One region of the Priestia sp. 40 genome, then DNA from elsewhere that is predicted to be linked to it. Evidence: riboswitches for the same ligand, from Rfam matches in the RefSeq annotation. Region 1 holds a riboswitch; each other region holds the start of a gene.
What was found. Region 1 has a riboswitch for cyclic di-AMP ahead of ACO1DI_RS04825 (dicarboxylate/amino acid:cation symporter). Riboswitches for the same ligand answer to the same signal wherever they lie in the genome.
Positions count from the first base shown of each region.

Region 2: another riboswitch for cyclic di-AMP. It lies ahead of kdpF (K(+)-transporting ATPase subunit F); the one in region 1 lies ahead of ACO1DI_RS04825 (dicarboxylate/amino acid:cation symporter).
Region 3: another riboswitch for cyclic di-AMP. It lies ahead of ACO1DI_RS04125 (potassium channel family protein); the one in region 1 lies ahead of ACO1DI_RS04825 (dicarboxylate/amino acid:cation symporter).
Region 4: another riboswitch for cyclic di-AMP. It lies ahead of ACO1DI_RS17460 (cation:dicarboxylate symporter family transporter); the one in region 1 lies ahead of ACO1DI_RS04825 (dicarboxylate/amino acid:cation symporter).

Region 1 covers NZ_JBMPZA010000005.1:712,181-716,901, forward strand. The annotation lists gene ACO1DI_RS04820 (aspartate aminotransferase family protein) at 1-1,289, opposite strand, end outside; gene ACO1DI_RS04825 (dicarboxylate/amino acid:cation symporter) at 1,398-2,633, opposite strand; cyclic di-AMP (ydaO/yuaA leader) riboswitch at 2,814-2,968, opposite strand; gene ACO1DI_RS04830 (NAD(P)/FAD-dependent oxidoreductase) at 3,573-4,721, opposite strand, start outside.
Region 2 covers NZ_JBMPZA010000026.1:252,153-256,873, reverse strand. The annotation lists gene ACO1DI_RS27525 (ArsR/SmtB family transcription factor) at 1-1, shown strand, start outside; gene ACO1DI_RS27520 (CHY zinc finger protein) at 21-356, opposite strand; gene ACO1DI_RS27515 (undecaprenyldiphospho-muramoylpentapeptide beta-N-acetylglucosaminyltransferase) at 535-1,602, shown strand; cyclic di-AMP (ydaO/yuaA leader) riboswitch at 1,762-1,904, shown strand; gene ACO1DI_RS27510 (hypothetical protein) at 1,977-2,114, shown strand; cyclic di-AMP (ydaO/yuaA leader) riboswitch at 2,130-2,270, shown strand; gene kdpF (K(+)-transporting ATPase subunit F) at 2,568-2,648, shown strand; gene kdpA (potassium-transporting ATPase subunit KdpA) at 2,673-4,334, shown strand; gene kdpB (potassium-transporting ATPase subunit KdpB) at 4,356-4,721, shown strand, end outside.
Region 3 covers NZ_JBMPZA010000005.1:582,119-586,839, reverse strand. The annotation lists gene ACO1DI_RS04140 (peptidyl-prolyl cis-trans isomerase) at 1-469, shown strand, start outside; gene ACO1DI_RS04135 (Lrp/AsnC family transcriptional regulator) at 788-1,243, opposite strand; gene ACO1DI_RS04130 (hypothetical protein) at 1,364-1,822, shown strand; cyclic di-AMP (ydaO/yuaA leader) riboswitch at 1,938-2,082, shown strand; gene ACO1DI_RS04125 (potassium channel family protein) at 2,207-2,866, shown strand; gene ACO1DI_RS04120 (TrkH family potassium uptake protein) at 2,870-4,189, shown strand; gene ACO1DI_RS04115 (YjcZ family sporulation protein) at 4,512-4,592, shown strand.
Region 4 covers NZ_JBMPZA010000015.1:507,716-512,436, forward strand. The annotation lists gene ytvI (sporulation integral membrane protein YtvI) at 84-1,115, opposite strand; gene ACO1DI_RS17460 (cation:dicarboxylate symporter family transporter) at 1,328-2,587, opposite strand; cyclic di-AMP (ydaO/yuaA leader) riboswitch at 2,694-2,833, opposite strand; gene ACO1DI_RS17465 (undecaprenyl-diphosphate phosphatase) at 3,107-3,931, opposite strand; gene ACO1DI_RS17470 (hypothetical protein) at 4,389-4,679, shown strand.

The DNA of each region.
Region 1 (4,721 bases):
TCGACCGCTTCATCAAGTTGACGACGAGTAATCGTAAATGGTGGCGCAATAATAATACCGTCTCCTTCGACTCCGTCTGTTCCTGCTTGTGAAGAATAAAGGAGAAGACCATTTTTTTGGGCTTTACTTATTACGCGCGCCGTCATATTTTCCGAAGATGAAAAAGGCTCCTTCGTTTTTGGATTTCGCACAAGCTCAAGACCAACTAATAAGCCTTTGCCACGTATATCACCAATGATAGGGTAAAGAAGTTGAAGCTTCTTCAATTTCCCTACTAAGTAGTCTCCTTTCAGCGCTGCTTCTTGAACAAGATCATGCTTTTCAATATAGGTTAAAACAGCGATCCCTACAGCGGATGACAGCGGATTAGCGCTTAGCGTATGTCCGCTCATAATTAATTTGGATCCGTTCATGATAGGTTCAATCGTTTTGCTGCTAGCCAACGTAACGGCTATTGGTGTATATCCTGCTCCCACTCCTTTTCCAAGCGTCATGATGTCTGGTTTAACTCCCCAGTGCTCATACGCAAACATCACGCCTGTACGCCCAACTCCAGTCATGACTTCATCGGCTATCCATAACACATCATATTTATCACAAATTTCTCTTATCACTTCATAATAGCCGGGAGGAGGTGTAAGGGCTGCTCCGGCTGCTCCTACAATGGGCTCTGTAATAAAAGAAGCAATATGTTCAGGGCCGGTTCGTTTGATAACTGTTTCCAATTCGTGTGCACAAGCAAGATTACAGGATGGATAGGTTTGCTGAAACGGACATCGATAGCAATAAGGAGGTGAAACTGAAGGATAATCTTCAAGCAGAGACGAGAAGCGTTTTCGCCTTCCAACGTGCCCTGACATAGACAGAGCTCCTATTGTAATACCGTGATAGCTCATCCAGCGTGACAAAACCTTTGTTTTGGTTGGCTTTCCTTGCTCTTGAAAATGCTGAATTGCCGTTTTCATAGCCGTTTCAGTCGCTTCGGTCCCGCTGTTAACAAAAAAACTCCACTGGAAATGATTGCTACTTAATTCACATAGTTTCTTAGCTAACGCTTCTGTTGGATCACTTGTGAACTGCGACCGATATACAAACGCAACTTTCTGTGCCTGATCGGTCATTGCATCAATAATTTCTTTTACGCCGTGTCCGATACTTGCTGTAACTGCCCCCGACGAAGCATCTATGTATCTTTTTCCATCTTGGTCGTACAAATAAATTCCTTTTCCATATGAAATAACTGGATAGTCATCGTCGAGCAGCGGCTTTATCACATGGGTCTTATTCATTTCCGCACTCTCCTTTCAAACACATACTCTTATTAAACTGTATGCTGAAAAGAAGAGTTTCTTGCCAATAAAAAAAGCCCTAGCATATAGCTAGAGCTTTTACACGTATTAAGCTGATTGCGTTACAGATTTATCGATACGCTTTGCTTCTGACTCAGCCACAATAACGGCACACGCAGCGTCTCCTGTAATATTTACAGATGTACGAAGCATATCAAGCAAGCGATCAATTCCAATAATTAATCCGATACCTGCTACAGGCAGGCCAACCGAACTTAGTACCATTGCTAGCATAATAAGGCCAACTCCCGGCACGCCTGCTGTACCAATACTAGCAAGCACCGCTGTCAATACAACCGTCACAAGAGCGCCCAGCGACAGGTCAACGCCGTATACTTGCGCAATAAAAATAGTCGCTACACCTTGCATAATTGCCGTTCCATCCATGTTAATGGTAGCACCTAACGGCTGAACAAAACTGCTGATGGACTCAGGGACACGAAGATTTTTTTGAGCTACATTCATTGAAATCGGAAGCGTTGCATTACTGCTTGATGTACTGAATCCAACCGTCATCGCAGGAGCAAAACCTTTAAAAAATTCAATAGGATTACGTCTGGCCATAAGAGCGACCGATCCCCCATATGTTACGATTGAATGGATGAACAGCGCGAGCACGACTACAATCATGTACAGCCCCATCGCTTTAATTGCCTCCCAGCCTTGACTTCCAACCGCGGTTGCAAGAAGCCCAAATGTTCCGTAAGGAGCAAACTTCATCACCAGATTTACAAGATACATCATCAATTCATTGCCTTGCTCGAGTAAATTGTAAAGCCCTTTTGTTTTACTTCCAAGCATCGTAATACCAAAACCGATAAAGATAGAGAAAACGATAAGTTGAAGCATATTCCCTTCAGCCATCGCTTGAATTGGATTGACTGGAATCATATTTAAGAATGTCTCTCCAACCGGCGGTGCTTTTTCGGCTTCAAAAGAAGCGTTTTTTGTATCAAAAGATCCAAACGTACCTGGTTTAATTGCATACGCTAAAATTAAACCAATAATAATCGCAACGGTTGTTGTAACTAGGAAGTAGGAAACTGTTTTAGCCCCGATTCTTCCTAGTTTTTTAGGATCTCCTAAACCAGCTACACCTAACGTGATAGAGAAAAACACAATTGGTACAACAAGCATTTTAATTAAGCTTAAGAAAATTTGGCCAAGCGGTGTAAACAAGTACTTGTCCAGCGGAGCAAAAGCACTTGGAGCAAAAGCGTTAATCAACACTCCTACAACAGCACCAGCAATTAGCGCGATAATGATCTTTGTCGATAGCTTCATAGATTTACCTCCCGTAAATAAATTATATTAGAATGATTCTAACTACCATACTTATTTTACCATGCATTGAGAACGATAACACTCAAAATATACAATATATTAAAAATTTTCAGATTAATAGTTTAGGAATATTTTTAGCTATACAAAAAACCATGAGAATATCATGGTTTCATAGACCTGTTATTCCCTCACTGAATGCTTACGGAGTTAGCTGTTGGATTCGGGTACGTGAGTTACCCTACTTGATTCATTCAAGATTCACCCCAAGTACATTACGCACAAATATGGGTCCCCCGTTCTCTTATAAAACAAAAGAGATTAAGCAAATAATTTTCTTTAATATTTTTGCATGATAATAATTGTTACTTTAATTAAAATTCATTTCATATGTTTCTGTCAAGTTTTTATTCAAAAATAATGCAGGATTTTATCATAAAAAGTTGAGAATTGTTATATTTCAAAATATTTACATCATATTTTAATAAATCAAAAACACTTATTTAACAAGACTTATAATCTAATTGATAAAAAATTAATTCAAAAAATAGTTTGTAAAGTGAACTTTCTTCTCATTAAATTACATTCATAAATTCGCATAATTATTCTAACGCCCGCGTACTTTACTGCTTTCACAAATATTTTACTCATCAAAAAACAACTCTTTTCAACTGTTGATTTTATCCTTATCGTGCTGCTTGATATAAACTCCCTAAAATTTCACTGACTTTATTGGCGCAAAGAAATGGACATTATCAATTCGCCTTATTCTACTTAATTCTACTCACGATAGGAGTATGGATTCCGTAATATTTTTAAAAAAAGAGCGGGTAATGATCATATAAAACTATCGGAGTTGGAGCGGTACAAGTTCTTTACTTTTTAGTTATTCGCTTTTGTTATTTAACACATAAAAAAAAGAGGCGGTGACGGCCTCTTTTTTTATACAGTAACAGGTTCAGAACTTGCTTTGCGATTCTTTAATTTTTCAACAATGTCACGCGCTACCCACACACCACACGCACTTGCCTGCGCGAGTCCTCGCGTAATACCAGCTCCGTCTCCTCCGACGTATAAACCGGAAATTTCAGTTTCAAACTTATCGTTTAACTTCGGACGGGCTGAGTAAAATTTCGCTTCCACACCGTAAAACAGCGTATGTTCAGATGCTAACCCAGGCGTTACATGATCCAGCGCTTCTGTCATTTCAATTAAGCTTTTCATCGTGTTGTAAGGAAGCACTAAGCCCAAGTCACCAGGCACAGCTTCTTTTAACGTTGGTTCTAAAAAGCCTTCTTTAATTCGAGTTGCTGTTGAACGACGGCCCTTTAAAATATCTCCATACTTTTGAACAACTAAGCCCCCGTTTGACAGCATATTAGCTAATCTTGATACTTCGTGCGCATATTCGTTCGGCTGATCAAATGGATCCGAAAATTTATGAGAAACAAGCAGCGCAAAGTTCGTATTTTGACTTCCAAGCTTCGGATCTTTGTATGCGTGTCCATTTGCTAACATAATACCTGAATGATTCTCTACTACCACATGTCCTGAAGGATTGCTGCAGAACGTTCTGACTCTTGTACCTACAGACGTATTGTAAATGAATTTCCCTTCGTACAAGTGCTTGTTGATTTCTTCCATAACAACGTTGGATGTTTCTACTCGAACGCCGATGTCCACTTGATTGTTAATCATTTTTAAACGGCGTTTTTTTAGTAAGTCGCTCATCCACTTCGAGCCGTCTCGACCTGGTGAAACAACCACTTTATCAGCCGTAATTCTTTCACCATTTTTCAATTCAATACCGCGCACGATATGCTGACCATCTTCTTTTTCTGTTATTAAATCGGCTACTTCCGTTTTATACTGCATATCAATTTTTTCTTTTAAGTATTCATAAATGCTTTTTAAAATTTCTAAATTTTGCTCTGTTCCTAAATGACGCACCTGGGCACGCAATAGCTTTAATCCTGCTGCGTATCCGCGTTTTTCAATTTCACGAACTTTATCAGTTAACGGATCCGTAATCGTATCGGTTGCTCCGTGTTTTAAATTAATTTCATCCACATATTTAATTAAATCTACCAC
Region 2 (4,721 bases), on a different contig from region 1:
AAAGCTGAACGATGTTTCGTTCAGCTTTTTTGTTCAAAATAAATGTGTCCATGCAGGCTGCATCCGGGATTAAAAGAAGAACGACAGTGAGGGCAAGTCGAGTTACAGGTTAAATATTCATTAATTGAGAGCTCATGTTTACATACTCCGCAAAGAATAGCTTTTTCATTAAACATAGATTTTGGCCATCTTTTAATGTCGTGATTAGCATGTCCATTATGACATTGATAACATGGATAATATGTATTACAGCAATAAAATTTTATTGCAATAATATCTTTATCAGTATAATAGTGCACACAGCGCGTTTCTGAATCCACTGTGTCACCTTTTACCACAGGTACAGATTTGTTCATTATAATCACTCCTTATGAAAAGTATAGCATGCTTTTATACGCCTTATCATACATATGTAAAAAGAAAAATGCTATAATAAAACCATCGTTTTACATGTCAGATTACATGCTAAAAAGATTAGATAAAAAATTAATGTCAAAACAGATTGATTAAGTGATGCAAAGAGAGGAAGAAAAAATGAGTAAGCAAGTTATCGTTTTTACCGGAGGCGGAACAGCGGGGCACGTAACGCCAAACATTGCGATTATGAAAGAATTAGACAGTGAAAAATGGGATATCCATTATGTCGGTTCTCACAATGGTATTGAGAAAGAATTAATTGCTAAATTAAACGTTCCATATCATGCAATTTCAAGCGGGAAGCTTCGTCGCTACGTGGATATGGAAAATGTAAAAGATGTATTTCGAGTAGCAAAAGGGGTTGGCGATGCGCGTCGCGTGCTGAAAAAACTAAAGCCTTCTCTTGTTTTTTCAAAAGGCGGTTTTGTCACAGTTCCTGTTGTAATGGCTGCTAAATCTTTAAACATTCCCGTGTTCATTCATGAAAGTGATTTAACACCGGGACTAGCAAATAAAATTGCGCAGAAATTTGCCACTAAAATTTTCACTTCTTTTGATGAAGCTGCAAACTACTTTCCAAAAGAAAAAGTGCAGGTTGTTGGTTCACCTATTCGAAAAGAGTTATTTAGCGGAAGCGCAGCGAACGGGGAAAGCTGGCTTCGCTTTTATGATAAGCGCCCAATTTTAACCATTATGGGCGGAAGTTTAGGAGCGCGCCGCATCAATGAAATTGTTCGAGAGTCTTTGCCTGAATTGCAAAAGAAATTTCAAATTGTACACCTTTGCGGAAAAGGCAATATTGATACAAGCCTTGAAAAAGAGTCGGGCTACCGTCAGTTAGAATACGTAAATGAACAGCTTCCGGATGTTTTAGCGGCAACTGATTATGTGATTACACGCGGTGGATCCAATGCCATCTTTGAGTTTTTAGCTCTTCATAAACCGATGATGATTATTCCTTTATCAAAGGCACAGAGTCGCGGAGATCAAATTTTAAATGCACAATCCTTTAAGAAAAAAGGCTACTGTATGGTTGTAGAAGAAGAACAGTTAACAAAAGAACTGTTTTTGCGTGAAGTAAATGAGCTTCAGCAGCAGGCAAGTACAATGAAGCGTACAATGCGTGAAGCAACAAAAACGGATGCCATTTCAATTCTTGTAAATGAAATTGAGAAAATGAGCTAAAAAAAGCGTTCTTATCGAGGAGATAAGAACGCTTTTTTTCTTTCAAAACTATTATTTTAAAATAATGAATAAATATAGAAAAATAAAGCTTTTAAAATTTCAAAAAATGTTGTTGACAGTAAATTTTAACAGGAGTAAGATTACTCTCATGAAACGTTCCACAGTGAAACGCTGAGTCTTTCCTGAAAGAGAGGGAAAGAGCGGAGGACCCAATTATTAGGGGTGAATCTCTTAACTGAGTAGGGTTACTTTCTTGACCCGAACCCGTCAGCTAACTTCGTAAGCGTTAAGAGAGAGGATGGTGTAATCGTGGTCGTTTTCTATAACAGCGGATAGTACGCTCCTTTCAAAATATAGGTGAAAGGAGCGTCCAGATGCATTTATCTAAGCAAATGATTCAAATGATTGAATATCGGGCAATGTGCGACCAGCAATCTTTTGATCTAGCAAACCGCTATTTGTCTACGTTGGCTAATCAAAGTTTTAAACGCAGCAGTAAAAGTCATCATTAAGTCTAAAAATTAAATAACAAATATACGCTTAATCAATTATGAGCGGGGGACCCAATATTTTGTACGTATGTACTAGGGGTGAATCTCTTAACTGAGTAGGGTTACTTCCATAACCCGAATCCGACAGCTAACTCCGTAAGCGTTTTGGGAGTAAAAAATTCGTGTCAATCACGGCTTATTTGTCGTGCATTAAACCGCGGAAGAGAACTCTCTTCTGCGGTTTTTTAGTGGAAAAAAATAGCATCACGTCTCGCGGTTAGCTTTTTTGGACCTGATGCTTTATGAAAAGAAACCGTCACTAAACTTAGAAGCTATCATTTTTGTCAGGAAACAGTTAGGAGGAAGCAACTTGGATATGATGATGCTTGGAACGCTTGCCTTATTAGCGACTGCTATGTACGGAATTATTCGCTGGTCGTCTCATGTAGTAGACGACAGAGAGGAGAAGTGAACATGTCGTTCATTTTGTTAGGTATTTCAATTACCGTTTTAATTTATTTAGTATATGTACTGTTAAATCCAGAAAAATTTTAATAAGCGGAGGAATAAAACGTGGGGATTTTTCTACTATCAGTTGCGCTGCTGCTTATTTTTGTAGCGCTTATTGCAAAGCCCGTAGGTATTTATATAGCGAATGTATTTTCAAACGATAAAAACACTAGCTTGATAGGAAAGATAGAAACAGTGATGTTTAAAGCAGCAGGAATTAAAGGGCTTAATCAAACGTGGAAGCAATATGCATTGGCTCTCGTGTTGGCGAATACGTTTATGATTTTTGTGGTGTACCTTATCTTCCGATTCCAAGGGGTACTGCCGCTAAACCCAAGCCACATAAAAGGAATGGATCCGGCCCTTGCTTTTAACACAGCCATTAGTTTTATGACAAATACGAACTTGCAGCACTACAGCGGTGAGTCAGGTTTGTCCTATTTCTCACAGATGGCCGCCATTGTATTTATGATGTTTGCTGCACCAGCAACAGCACTTGCAGTAGCAATCGCTTTTATTCGCGGGCTAGCAGGGAAAGAAATGGGAAACTTTTTTGTTGATTTTGTAAAATCAATTACGCGTATTTTACTTCCTATTGCTTTTATAACAGGTATTTTATTTACGTTTTTAGGTGTCCCTCAAACGTTAAGCGGAACGGTGACTGCCCATACATTAGAAGGGGCAACACAGCAAATTGCAAGGGGACCAGTTGCTTCTTTTCTTTCAATCAAAGAGCTAGGCAACAACGGAGGGGGATTTTTTGGTGTCAACTCAGCCCATCCATTTGAAAATCCCAATGCGTGGAGCAATGTGTTACAGATTGTCCTTATGCTTTTATTACCAACCGCACTTCCTTTCACATACGGAAAAATGATCGGACAGCGTAAACAAGGTCGCATCTTGTTTGTATCGATGAGTATGCTGTTTATCGTTATCTTAAGCACAGCGTTTGTAACAGAGTGGGGCGGTAACCCTAGACTTGATGCTTTTCATTTAAATGAAGCGAGCGGTTATATGGAAGGGAAAGAAGTCCGGTTTGGTGTCGGTATGTCAACGCTGTACGCCATCGTGACGACAGCAAGTGAAACAGGCGCGGTGAACGCGATGCACGATACCCTGACGCCTCTTACCGGGTTGTTAACGCTTGGAAATATGATGTTAAATACCGTATTTGGCGGTGTCGGAGCAGGATTTATGAATGTTATGATGTACGTCATCATCGCCGTATTTTTATCAGGTTTAATGGTTGGAAGAACACCAGAATACGTAGGTAAAAAAATTGAAGGAAAAGAAATGAAGCTAATCGCCGTGACGCTTATTCTGCAGCCGCTGCTAATTTTAGGAGGAACAGCTGTAGCACTTACCACTCATTTAGGAATGGAAGGTATATCAAATCCAGGCTTTCACGGGTTAAGTCAGGCACTGTATGAATTTACGTCGTCAGCAGCAAACAATGGATCCGGTTTTGAAGGATTAGGTGACGCAACGCCGTTTTGGAACATTTCTACGGGAATTGTTATGTATATTGGACGTTACTTCGGACTAATTACAATGCTGGCGGTATCGAGCTCACTAGCATCCAAACAGCTTGTTCCCCAAACACCTGGGACATTTAAAACGGATACGTCTTTATTTAGCGGCATTTTAATTGGAACTACCGTTATTGTAGGAGCACTTACGTTTTTCCCAGTGCTTGTACTTGGACCGGTTGCTGAGTATTTAACACTGTAATAAAGAAAGCGGAGGATCATAATGAATAAACGGAATTTTGCAAATGATCTTGAATTGGATCACAACAGTCCCATTCAAGGTTCTGTAGATAAACAAGCTTCATCCATTTTTATTCAATCATTAAAACAGGCTTTTATCAAGCTAAGTCCAAGAACAATGATAAAAAATCCTATCATGTTCGTAGTAGAAATCGGGTTTGTTATTACACTTTTTTTAGCCGTTGTTCCAGACCTTTTCGGAGAAAGTACAGTAAGCGCAGGCTTTAATATTGCCGTATCTCTCGTGTTATTTTTCACCATTGTTTTTGCTAATTTTGCAGAAGCATTAGCAGAAGGACGAGGAAAGGCACAGGCAAACTCATTGAAGAAATCTAAAGGCGATATTACA
Region 3 (4,721 bases), 130 kb from region 1:
TAAATTAGAAGAATATTTCCGTAAACAAATTACGTCTGATGAACTAACTGCTTACTATAAACATATTGAAAACGATCTAACGCGCGTATCTTTTACGCAGCTGGCTTTTTCCACTTTACATGATGCCGAGGCCGCTTCGGCTGAACTGCAAAAAGGAACATCGCTTCAAGACGTTCAAAAAGAATATGCTGATGTCCAGACAATCAGCAAACTAGAGAATGCTGATAATCTAAAGCTTTCAAGTCTATCTCCCTCTTTTATAGGTGTTTTAAAAAAACAGCACATCGGGGAGTGTAGTGAGCCCATTAAAATGGGTAAAGTCTATTATATTCTTATTTTAAAACAAAAAGATAAAAAAACGGAATCAGAAGTCAAAGAAGAAATGATGAAAGAACTTGTTTTGAATCATATCAACCGGTATATCCAGGATGAACTGCCAAGGTTTCACGTGACTTTCAACCTTAGGTAGTTCCCTTTTATATAGATTGATTGTTTTCAAAAAACAAGCAGGTAAAAGAGCTTTCTGTTAATAGAGAGCTCTTTTACATTTTTAAGTAGACAGAAATGTCAGCACCTGATAAAATAAAATTGTAAAACTTTCATTATTCGGAAAATTTATACCCTCCAGCTTTGGAGGGTTATTTTTTATGCTGTTGGACGAATCCATGAGGCTGAGACAAAAATATTTTCGTTGAAGGGAGATCCGAACGGGTTTGGTTCTTGATGAAGAATCAAACTCATTCGGATTTTTTTATTGGCAGGGTGAACGGATGTCGTTATGTCTCAATCACTTTTCATCTTTTAAATGACTCAATAATGCAGGAGCCATCTCCACGTGAGAAAGGGCGATGTGTGAAATCGTTTTGGCATAAGGTGTAATTTCGTTAATAAATTGTTCGAGTACGTGCAGATGAGGAAGCTGAAGCTTTGTAATAAAGCAGGCTTGCCCGGCGATGCGTTCACAGAATAAAGCGTAGGGATACTGAGAAATAAATCGTTTAAAACGTTCGTGCTCTCCGTTTTTCATAGTTACTTCAATAAAACACGATACAGGCAGGTGCAGCTTTTCATAATCAATATCGATTGTATATCCTTTTATAACACCAAAGCTCTCTAGCTGTCTTACTCGCTCTGCCACCGAAGGAGCAGACAGGTTAATTTGTTTTCCTAGCTCTCGTAAGGAAAGGCGGCTGTTTTGCTGCAGCGCCTGCAAAATCGATAAATCAATTTCATCAATTTTCAATTGAAAACCTTCTTTCTTATTAACGTTTCATTTGATTAGTAATAGTAGATAAGATATTTTATATGTAATCTAAAATCTCCATTTTTCTTACTATAATAATTAAAAAGGAGTGAGTGAAAAATGGCAAGAGTTTTATTAACAAACGAAGAGGGAACAAATTTTGAAAAAGCATTGAATTTAATTCCACATGTAAAAAGGTTGTATGATGAGCTTTACGACACGCTTTGGAACAGCGATATAGTAGAAAAAGAGACCAAGGAAAAAACTAGGCTTTATCTAGCAGGTGTTAACGGCTGTGAGACGTGTATGAGCATGTCATATGTAGGTGATAAGACGCTTAATCAAAAAGTGTTAAGAGAAAAAGAGCTGGAAGAAAAAGACCGGCTGCTGTTTCGATTTATTGATGTATACCGAGTGCGTCCAAGGGAGTTGACCGATGCTGATATGGATCAATTAAAGAAATTTTACAGTGATACGCAGCTGCTAGAGCTTTTGGCTGTTATTAATTTATTTGATCAATTTCACAAAATGATTGTCAGTTTAGATTTATATGATTTTTGCAGCTTGCAGGGCAAGTGAAGTCTTCGCTAAAAATATCTTGACAGACAAAATCCACAGGAGTAAGATAGCTTTCGTGAAGTGAAACGTATCATGAATCGAATCGATTATTCTAAAAAATAGATCATAGACATTTGAATAAAAATCGCTTAATCCATTACGGAGCGGAGGACCCATTATTTACGCACATATTGTGCTCCGGGGTGAATCCTTAAAAAGGTAGGGTTACTCTTAAAACCCGAACCCGACAGCTAACTTCGCAAGCGTTTTGAGGGGGAAGAGTCTGAAAAAACACGGGAGCCTTCCTGTGTTTTTTTGCGCTTTTTTTAAGAAAAAGATGTAATTTTTTAGAAAAAGTATAAGCTAAGAGAACACACAGCAGTTGAAGGAAGGAATAAATACATTATGAAAAAACAGTTTGCTGTATTAGGATTAGGTCGTTTTGGAGGCAGTTTGGTTGAAGAGTTTGCTAATCTGGATGTGGATGTGCTCGCTATTGACCGCAATCAGGAGGTAGTAAATAAATTTAGCAACTTAGCTACATATGTTGTGCAAGCAAACGCGATTGATGAAGCTAGCTTAAAGGGGCTAGGTATTCGCAATGTTGATCATGCTCTTATTTCGTTTGGAGACGATATCGAAGCAAGCGTGCTCGCAACGATGCTGTTAAAAGATATGGGCGTTAAGCAAGTATGGGTAAAAGCGGTGAATATGTATCATCAAAAAGTACTTGAAAAAATAGGAGCGGATAAAGTCATTCATCCGGAGCGCGATATTGCTAAGCGGATTGCTCATCACGTGGTGTCAGAAAAAATTATTGACTATATTGAACTGTCTAAAGACTATAGTATTGTTGAAATTGTCGCTTCTAAGAAGCTTCATAATAAAACGCTTTTTGATTTAAATATTCGCGCAAAGTACGGCTGTAATATTATCGGCTTTCAGCGAAAAGACGGGGAAATGGTGATTTCGCCTACGGCGCATGAAACAATTGAACAAGGAGATATGCTTATTGTCATCGGACATAATCGCGATTTAAACCGTTTTGAAGAAGAAGGAGTTTAACACATGAAAAAACAAAATATTAAACTCACCCCTCCGCAGCTGTTGCTCTCTATTTTTGGTGGAGGAATTATTATTGGTGCTCTTCTATTGATGATGCCTTTTTCTACTACCGAGCCAATCCGGTGGGTAGACGCTCTTTTTACGTCAACTTCCGCTATGACAGTAACCGGCTTAGCCGTCGTAGATACAGGTACACGTTTTACCGTCATCGGTCAAACGATTATTATGCTGTTAATTCAAATAGGCGGTCTTGGCATTATGTCATTTGCCGTGCTGATTTTTATGATGCTCGGTAAAAAAATTGGATTTAAAGAGCGTATGCTCGTTCAGCAGGCGTTAAATCAGACGAGCGTCGGCGGAGTTGTCCTGCTAGTTAAAAGGCTGTTTATCTTTTCATTTTTAATTGAGTTTGTTGCGCTTATCTTTTTAGCGATACGCTGGGTTCCGGAATTCGGGTGGTCTAAGGGGCTATTCTTTAGCTTGTTTCATTCAATTTCGGCTTTTAATAACGCTGGGTTCGGACTACTGTCTGATAACTTAGTTCAGTATGTAGGAGATCCCATTATTAATATAACGATTTCTTTTTTGTTCATTATTGGTGGGTTAGGATTTACCGTTCTTGCTGATATGTGGGTGAAAAAATCGTATAAAAAACTAACGCTGCATTCAAAAATTATGATTATCAGCACGTTCGCCATTAACGTGATTGCCATGCTTTTTATTTTTTTCTTAGAGTACGGCAATTCGCATACGCTCGGAAATTTATCATTAGGAGACAAAGTATGGGCTTCTTATTTTCAAGCGGTAACAACAAGAACCGCTGGATTTAATACAATTGATTTAGCTCACCTGCATGACGCAACGGTCTTTTTAATGGTTTTGTTAATGTTCATTGGTGCAGGAAGTGCGTCAACAGGAGGCGGTATCAAGCTCACGACGTTTGTGGTGATTGTCTTTTCTGTATGGGCATTTTTACGAAGCAGGGAAGATATTGTGCTGCTAAAGAGACGACTTCTTCCTCTTCATGTGTTTAAGGCTCTAGCCATCACGATGATTTCGATTATGTTTGTGTTTGGGGCTATTTTTCTGTTAAATATTTCAGAAAACCTCCCGTTTGTAAAAATTATGTTTGAAGTTGTTTCTGCGTTTGGGACAGTAGGTTTATCCATGGGAGCGACTCCTGAGCTTTCATACTTTGGACGCGTGATTATTATCTTTATCATGTTTTTAGGAAAAGTGGGGCCATTAACCCTTGCGTTTTCATTATCTAAGCAAAAGCGTGAAGCCGTTCGTTATCCAAACGAAGATATAATGCTAGGATAGAAAAATCGCCTTCGATGAGGCGATTTTTTTATATTATTTATACGTTCAAGACATATAAGAGGTTACGCACAAAACAGTTGCGATGAATAAAAAGAAGGCAAAGACAAGAACAATGGGCAATTTGGAATGTCGGCGCATTAAAGGCCCCCCTTTTTTATAGTAAAAATCTCTTACTATATATAACGAAAGAAACAAAAATATGATTCACTTTTTTTGGCGAAATTTGAAGGTTTTTCTCATAAAAATCCGCACCCCTGTCCTAAACATTTTGCCAAGCTCTTGCATACACTAAAAGCAGATAACAGGAAGTGAGGGATGTTACGTGGGAAAACAAAATTTCGCGTTAATCGTTGTGTTATTTGTTTTACTTGTTATTGTCGGTGCGTCTGGCTTTCGCTTTTAAACGTTAACTTTATTTGTGCATAGCCCCCGTCAAAAAGGGCATACTAGGCGGAAGTAAAAACCAAAAATTTCTTCAATATTGCCGAACAATGAGTTCCTCTACTCATTCATCTAATCGGTATGTAGCCAT
Region 4 (4,721 bases), on a different contig from region 1:
GACATAGTTTTTTCCTTTCCCTCTTTACGTATGACGTACTACAAAAGTTTCAATAAAAAAAGCGCTAGTTTTATCCAGCGCTTTTATAGTTTAAAGTTAATTTGAATAATACCTACTTTACGAAGAGCATCGTATAAAATAACTAAAGCCGGTCCTAAAAATAACCCGACAAAACCTAAAAGTTTAAATCCAATGTACAAACTAACTAGTGCAGCCAAAGGTGAAATACCCATATTTGTAGAAAATACTTTTGGTTCTACTACACGTCTTACTACCGTAATGACTCCAAATAGAATAAATAAACCGATTGCTAATGAGTCATGCCCTTGAGTAAGAGCAAAAATCCCCCATGGAACGAGAACCGAGCCTGTCCCAAGGATTGGCAAGATATCGACAATTACAATTAATAAACTAAGAAGCGCGGTATACGGAACATCTAATAGCCAAAGCCCTATATAAGCCATTACAAACGTCATGACACTTAAGATAATTTGTGCCTTGATAAAACCAACCCCCGCTTGGATAAGCTGAGTGATGACAACTTGTAGCTTATATTTCGTTTCTTCTGTTAAAAATGACTTAATTTTATTTTTAATAGCAGGCAGCTCAAGGCTGATAAATACAAGCGCTACTAAATAAATAAGAAACTCTAATAGAAACCCAGGAACAGTAGCGGCAAAGCTGATGATAATTTCCACCGTACTTTTTAACAGAGAATCTAATGAATTTACGGTTTTTTCAAGCGTGCGCTCGATAGAAGAAATCACTTCTGTAGGAAGAGCGTTTGAATAGTACTTCCACTTAATAATGGTTGGGTAAATCGCGGTTTCATAGATTTCTTTTACAAATGAAGGCGCTATTTTTGAAAGAGCAACCACTTGCGTAACGATTGTCCGAACAATAAAAAATCCAATAAGTATCAGCGAAACAACATATAAAATGAAGGTGGTAAGCACTGCATAGACTCTCTTCATTTTAAAAGATTGATGCAATTTCTGAACAATACCCTCAAGTGCTAATGCTGTTAATAAAGCAAACACAATCGGTAAACTGTAAGGGATTAACAAACATACGATTACTATCGAGGCGATGACCCATATTCGCTTTTTCCACATACTCTACTATCCCCCTACTAGCTAAGCTATCTCTATATTTACTGATAAAGAAAGGAACCAGTGACTGCTTTATGTAAGAATAAAATTTGGATATTTTTATACCTGATGTTACATATTATAGGGTCAATTCCCATAATAATAAAGGAATTATTATGAAAAAAGCTACTTATTCTAATTTTTTGAATAGAATAAGTAGCTTTTTAATTTATAAATTAGCCGGCCCTCATGACCTCTGTACCTTTTTTAGGATCAAATTTGCCTTCGGATTTAGACATTACAATTGCTGCTAGTGTGTTTCCTACTAAGTTAACAACCGTACGTGCCATATCCATGATTCTGTCTACTCCAGCAATGAAGGCTAATCCTTCTGCGGGAACACCGATTGTTCCAAGAGTAGCCAGTAATACAACAAATGATGTTCCTGGCACTGCAGCCATTCCTTTCGATGTAACCATCAATACAAGAATGAGCGTCAGCTGTTGAACGATCGTTAAATCAATACCATACACCTGCGCTAAGAATAACGCTGCAATCGCTTGATAAAGAACGGAACCATCTAGGTTAAATGTATAACCAATTGGTACAACGAACGATACGATAGCTTTTGGACAGCCCATCTTTTCAAGTTTTTCCATGATACGCGGAAGAACTGTCTCAGAACTAGATGTACTGTATGCTAACAACAGTTCATCTTTCATATAGCGGAATAAGTGGAAGATGTTAATTCCTGCCCATTTCGCAATTCCTCCTAATACAACAAGTAGGAAGAAAATTAACGCTAAATAAACTAAGATAACAAGCTTTCCTAACGAAAGGAGTGAATCTAAGCCAAATTTTGAAACCGTTACACCAATTAAAGCAAATACACCAATTGGAGCCACTTTCATTACAAGGTTTACCACGTGAAACATTGCGTGAGAAACGCCGTCGAAGAATTGTACAACTGGCTTTCCTCTTTCCCCAATTGCTGCTACTCCAAGTGCAAACAACACTGTAAAGAAGATAATTGCTAGCATATCTCCTTCAACAATTGATTGGAAGAAGTTTGTCGGAACAATGTGCAAGAACGTTTCAGCCACTGACTTTCCTTCTTGCTGTTCGGATGTTTCAACGTATTGTGAAATATCACTCTTCTGTGCTGATTGAATGTCTACACCTTGCCCAGGATGAAAAATATTAGCAATCAATACACCGATTACAATTGCAAAAGTCGTAATAATTTCAAAATAGAGAATTGTTTTAACGCCGAGCTTCCCGACCTGTTTACCGCTACCTGCTCCTGCAACCCCAACGACTAAGCTTGAGATAACAATTGGAATAACAATCATCTTAATTAATCTTAAAAATAAGTCTCCTAGCGGCTGTAGGTATGTTACTACACGCGGATCGTTAAACCAAATTACCCCTACAAGAACACCGAGGATTAATCCGGTAAAAATCTGCGTAGCCAAACCAAAACGAATTTTTTTCATAGATGTACCTCCCCAAAGATGTATGACATTTGTATATACTTTTCTGAAAAAACAAAAAAAGACTATTCTTAAGAAAGAACAGCCTTTTACTTACGCTATTTTGGGCTCTTTCTCTCAATAAAGCAAACGGGGTTAACTGTCGGATTCGGAATTGAGAGTTTCCTACCTTTTGTAAGGATTCACCCCAAGGCAGCTTTACTGCCGATAATGATTCCCCCGCTCTATACGATTAAGCTTATTATTCAGTTTTTATAAAATTAAAACGATCTATACGTTGTCATACGTTTTTTACAGTCAATAAAACTAAACAGAAGTCTTACTTTTACTTAACTTTATACTGCACAAATATTAATTTACTATTTTTCGACACGTTTTGTCAATACCTATGTTTATAAAACGCTTTCAAAAGGCGATAATATATATTTATGCAAAAAAGCTATTGCAACATTGCAATAGCTTTTTCTTGCTCTTTGAGTCTCTATTAGAAGTTTAAGGGACTAAAGAACACGCGTATTTATTTTATAAAAATACAAAATATAGAATAGCTGCTAAAACAATTCGATAAATTGCAAATGGCACTAATTTGATGCGATTAATTAATTTTAGGAAAAAGCGAATGGATACCAGCGCAAAAATAAAGGCGCTGATAAAACCGGCAATAAAAAACGGTAGTGCATCTGATGTGAAGTACTGCCAGTTTTTAATCAATGAAAGTCCGCTTGCTCCTGCCATGATTGGCACTGCCATAATAAATGTAAAATCTGCGGCTGCCTTATGGCTCATTCCAAGAAGAACCCCTCCTGAAATCGTTGAGCCTGAACGAGAAAAACCTGGCCAAAGAGCAATACATTGAAACAGTCCTATACCTAGTGCTTGTCCATAAGACATTTGGTCCACCGTCTCTACACGCGGACGTTTAGGTCCAAACAAATCTGCTAGAATCATTAATACAGCTCCAACCACTAAGCCAATTAGCACCGTATTTAAAGAAAACAAATGTTCATCAATGTAATCATCAAACAAAAGTCCTAACACTCCTGCGGGTAACAGACCAACAATTACCTGCATTAAATTCAAGCGATTTGTCGGTCCAATTGGAGCAGCTGGTTTTTTTCCCAATCCTAATAAATTAATAAAACGATCTTTAAAAATAACAACTACTGCTAAGATCGACCCTAGCTGAATAACAATTTTAAATGTATTAGCTACTGGAGATGAAAATAATTCTTTTGAATTTAACCACAGGTCATCCACAATAATCATATGCCCAGTTGACGAAACAGGAGCAAACTCTGTTAAACCTTCTACAATCCCTAAAATGATTGCTACAATAATTTCCCACATAAAGCTATATACCTTGCCTTTCTTTCAAATTAATAAGCTTATCGCTTCGTTTTACATGCTCAACTATTTTCCTATTTTGACACTTGCTTTTTTATCATAATTGTTAAAACTATGAAATACAATGTGTATTTGCAAAAAGATAAGAATCTTTAATAATTTGTAATAAAAACCTTACATGCTAGAACCCAAAAACAAGATATCAGCTTTTATTTGTTTTAAAAAGCAGTCGCTGTGTTCGGTATACATTCCGGGCCCTTAGCTAAAAATGAATCATCTAGACTATTTTTCTTTGGTGTGAAAAAATGACTAAATCATTATGTTTTTTCCATACCCTTTACTGTCATCTATCATTTTAATCAACTAGTGCTTGCTTATACGACATATCCCCTAAGTAATTTGAAACTTTTTTCTCTCTTTTCTCGTATATAATAGTATCTTTTTTAGGAGGCTTTTTACTATGAATGGAAATGTACGTACAATGAAATGGGTTACTGCTGGGTATGAAGCGTTACTCGGAATTCCTTTAATTGGCGCTGGGATTGTTATGGGCTTTAGTTATACCCCTCTTTTTATTGGATTTATTCTTCATGCTATCACACTCATTTTAGCGAATAGACGCGGGTTATCTGCTTATGGAAACATACTAGGGCTTGTTACCTCACTGGTTGCTTGGATTCCATTTTTAGGATTTATCATGCATATTATTACAGCTATTGTAATTGCAATCGACGCTGCTAGACAACGCTAATTGTCTAGCTTTTTTATATTAAGGGTTGATTTTTTACCGAAT